DNA from 2 places in the Undibacterium sp. SXout20W genome. Region 1 is predicted to be linked to the other one. Evidence: predicted binding sites of a transcription regulator. Region 1 holds the regulator's gene; the other holds the start of a gene.
What was found. Region 1 encodes sigma-54, which starts transcription at its own class of promoters, with help from an activator protein. Its sites were predicted from a motif close to TGGCANGNAANCTGCTTT; they were not measured.
Positions count from the first base shown of each region.

Region 2: ACO0K1_RS14735 (PEP-CTERM sorting domain-containing protein) is a predicted target of sigma-54. The motif match lies at 1,186-1,203, and genes of this name have one in related genera.

Region 1 covers NZ_JBMPPH010000002.1:52,952-55,157, reverse strand. The annotation lists gene lptB (LPS export ABC transporter ATP-binding protein) at 1-531, shown strand, start outside; gene ACO0K1_RS01910 (RNA polymerase factor sigma-54) at 543-2,027, shown strand; gene hpf (ribosome hibernation-promoting factor, HPF/YfiA family) at 2,137-2,206, shown strand, end outside.
Region 2 covers NZ_JBMPPH010000031.1:44,249-46,454, reverse strand. The annotation lists gene ACO0K1_RS14740 (polysaccharide deacetylase family protein) at 1-598, opposite strand, end outside; gene ACO0K1_RS14735 (PEP-CTERM sorting domain-containing protein) at 1,250-1,822, shown strand; gene ACO0K1_RS14730 (Arm DNA-binding domain-containing protein) at 1,934-2,206, opposite strand, start outside.

The DNA.
Region 1 (2,206 bases):
GCGATCCATGAGCGCGCTGTACTGGGCTTATCTTATCTCCCCCAGGAAGCCTCTGTATTTAGAAAACTAACCGTCGAAGAAAATATTCGGGCAGTTTTAGAGCTACAAAAAGATAATAACAAAAAGTATTTATCTAGCGACGAAATTCAACGTCGGCTCGATGCGTTACTCGCCGATTTACAAATTGAAAAAATTCGTGAAAGCCAGGCCTTATCTTTATCTGGTGGTGAACGGCGCCGTGTTGAAATCGCCAGGGCGCTAGCAACTAATCCACGTTTTGTTTTATTAGATGAACCATTTGCCGGTGTCGATCCGATCGCCGTGATTGAAATTCAACGGATTGTTCGCTTCCTCAAAGAACGTGGTATTGGCGTCTTGATTACGGATCACAATGTGCGTGAAACCCTGGGTATTTGTGATCATGCCTACATCATCAATCAAGGTGCCGTTTTAGCAAGCGGAAAACCAGAAGAAATCATTGAAAATGAATCAGTGCGCCGGGTTTACCTTGGAGAGCATTTCCGCATGTGACGGAAAATATCATGAAGCAAAGTCTCCAGCTACGCACCTCCCAACATTTGGCGCTCACGCCACAATTACAACAATCGATACGGCTGTTGCAATTGTCGACTCTGGAATTACATCAGGAGCTGGAAAGCTTATTGATTGAAAATCCGTTATTAGAGCGTGTGGACGACCCGATGGATAATGCAGTTCGCCTTTTGGCTGACGGCGCAATCAATAGCGCCAGCTCAACGCCTGATGCTGGCATGGAAGTATCAAATGGCCAGGATAATCTCAACAATGGAGCAGAATCACCGTCAGACAACGAATTTACCGTCAATGACAGTGTCAGCGCCAACGAAGAGGAATGGAGCTTCAACGAGGCGCCCAATGGCCAATACAATGCCGAAGATGATGACGGACATCGGCAGTTAGAGGCTGCCCACATCGGCCTGCGCGAGCATTTACTCGAACAGATGCGGCTAAGTTTGCGCGAACCGCGTGACCTGGCTCTGGTGGAATTAATCATCGATGCGCTTAATGATGATGGTTATATGACGGAAACTTTAGAAGAAATTCATGCTGGTCTGCCCATCGATCTGAGCGTTGAACTTGAAGAATTACAGTTCGCGCTGTCGATGCTACAGAGTTTTGATCCGGCCGGTGTCGGCGCCAGAAGCCCATCAGAATGTCTGGCATTGCAGATCAAGCGTTTGCCACATATTCCGTTTGTGACCCGCCGTCTCGCATTGAATATTGTTGAAAATCAATTAAATTTATTTGCGCAACGCGACTTCACGAAATTAAAGAAAATTTTTGACTGTGATGACGAAGATTTGCGCGAAGCACAAATTGTTATACGAACATGTAAACCACGGCCAGGTAGCGACTTTGCGAAAACCAGTTCTGATTATGTTGTGCCTGACGTCATCGTTAAAAAAACGGCTGACGGTTGGCAAGTAGTGCTCAATCAGGATGTCATGCCTAAACTACGTGTCAGCAGTATGTATGCGAATCTGATGCGGCAACATCGTGGCGAAAGTGGGCTTAGTTCGCAGTTACAGGAAGCACGCTGGTTAATCAAAAACATGCGGCAACGCTTTGAGACAATTTTGCGCGTTGCACAAGCGATAGTAGAAAGACAGCGTAATTTTTTTACGCATGGTGCTGTCGCGATGCGCCCCCTTGTTTTGCGCGAAATAGCTGATACACTAGGATTACACGAGAGCACCATTTCTCGTGTTACGACCCAAAAATACATGTTGACCCCACATGGCATGTTTGAGTTAAAGTATTTTTTCGGCAGCCATGTCGCGACGGAAACCGGGGGGGAAGCATCGTCCACCGCGATACGAGCACTCATCAAGCAGTTGATAGGAGCAGAAGACCAGAAAAGCCCACTCTCTGACAGTAAAATCGCAGACATGCTGGGTGAACAAGGCATGGTAATTGCACGACGTACCGTCGCCAAATACCGCGAAGCCCTGAAAATCCCACCAGTGAGTATGCGTAAATCTTTGTAACATCGTCCTTGTATTTACGGTTTAAATTGCTATATATGATTTAGCTCAAAACATTTCTAATGAAACGAGCTTATCGTTATAGCAAGCAACATTACCATAGGAGCACAGTATGAATCTCACCATCAGTGGACATCACGTCGAAGTAACTCCTGCAATTCGCGAATACGTACATACCAAGC
Region 2 (2,206 bases), on a different contig from region 1:
CATCCCATTTTTCTCTTTTTAAGACAATGCCCCGTTGGTCAAAATGACCGAAAATCTGTCCTAATTCTTTTTCATAATTGCGTTCAATATCATTTAACGCATCCAGATCTTCAGAAATCCGCTTATGCATTTTGATCGCGGTCAGCGAGGTATCTTTTGTTACCGAAGTCAGCAGCGAATTCAACACTTCTTTAAATGCCAGTCGATCCGCATCAAACAAGCTTGCATCGGATTCAACGTAATCGAGCAAGTGGTTGATCGTCTCAAAGCGATTTGGCTGCGCCGAGACCACCAGTGCCTCTAAGCTCGCTTTCAGCGCAACGATTTTGTCCTGACTTTCATGAAACACCTGCTGACCCACCCTGACGCTGGCGTCGAGTTCAGGCTTGGATAGTTTGTCTTCATTAGCAACCAGGACAATCACTTTCTGATAGTTCGCCAGGATATCTTTGAATTTGGCATCGAGCGTTGCATCGTTAGACCCCACCACCGCCGTATTTTCAGGAGAACTGCTCGTCTTAGCTCGATAAAAATACGTCGCTCCAGCCGCGACAGAAATAAACACCAGACTTATTGCACTAATTTTAAGAATTTTCACTATTGAGCCACGAGGTGAGGTGGGATGTGGAACTGAAGTTTTTCAGTTCAGAATAAACGTAATTTTATCGTGAAATTACAAAATATTAACGAAAGTCGTCTCGTTGCAGGCAGCTTGCAACATGAAAGCAACACTACAAAAAGCTGCCAAATTCTGCGAATCAACGGCTTATGCGCATTCGGGATAGGTGGACTAAAAGTGGCTTGAAAGCCTCATGGATGCGAGGTCTTGACTCTACTCGTATCGAAGATGGCCCTAAAAATTCACTGAAGAATTACTGCTTGACCGCTGCGTTTGATATCGGGATACATTGCGGACTTTTTAATTTGATTAACAAGGTTCAAACGGGAGAAAAATCAGCATCTCATAAAACGTGAGGAGTCTATTGCGAAACGTGCGGGACTGTCGACCGCCTCGTGGATATGGTGCACGACAGTGCCTTGCCTACCCTTCAGAATGAGATTGCAGGCCTCGTGAGCAATCTAATCCGTACCAGCGACTGCCTTTTTTGTCGGAATTTTTTACATTCAGATCCACATTTCGCCGATTTTTTTTGTAAGTGACTGTATTTTATAAAAAAATTATTGTGGTATGCAATTTGCTTAAAGATAATTCAGGATGTAAAACCACAACTTAAACTGGAGAATTAAAATGAATCTGTTGAAAAAAATATCGCTTTCATTGGCTCTGTCAATCTCGGTGATTTCCGGTGCCTCCGCCGATGTCATTCAAACCACTTCGCCAGTGTCGATGGATACTTATGGCGGATGGAATTGGGCTCAGATGTCCAGTGTGACATTGGCTAATGGCACAAACGAGGTGCTCGGTCTGACAAGCTCGATGAATATCAAAGACCAGGGCTGGGGCGGTCAAGATCCAACTTCCAACCAAGTTCTCATCGGCTTGTATTCCAACGGTCAAGATTTGTATAACGTGCACGTTGCTGGCGGATATCATTATTGGACGTTTCAGACGTTCGACATTGCGAATAATGTCGCAGCACTGACTGACCTTAACAATGTCCTGAGCAAGATCGACTGGTCAACAGCGCCGACAGTGACGTTGCAAATGTTTGCGGCACCGCTTGGTTATCCAGGATGGACATTGCACGCCACGGATGCAACGTTCACGGTTGATTCAACCACGGTTCCAGAGCCAGCTACAATGGCACTTCTGGGCTTTGGCCTTGCTGGTTTAGCCTTGGCGCGCCGTCGTAAAGTCTAATTGTCTGTCAGCGGTCATCCGCCCGACGAAAAAAACGGCCACTGATGTGGCCGTTTTTTTTAGTAAAATCTTGCGACTTGCTACGAAATGTAAAGTAACGCAGGCAAGTGATTAGAGATCAGATCTGCTTGCGAAGGCTGTCAACCGGCTTGCTGCCATGCCGCCCTCAAATATCAAAGTTTTGGTTTGAGAGAGGTCAATATCTCGATCAAGTAACTTTCTGGCTGCGAGTCGCTTGTTGCGAGCTTCAGAGAGACTGATTTCAGGATTTTTCCCAAACGCGAGTGTTTTTCGGGTTTCACCAAGCCGATAGTCCATTCGCAAGTATTTCGAACCATCGGAATTAATTAGTAAATACCGACCGCCACCATCCGTTAATTTGTA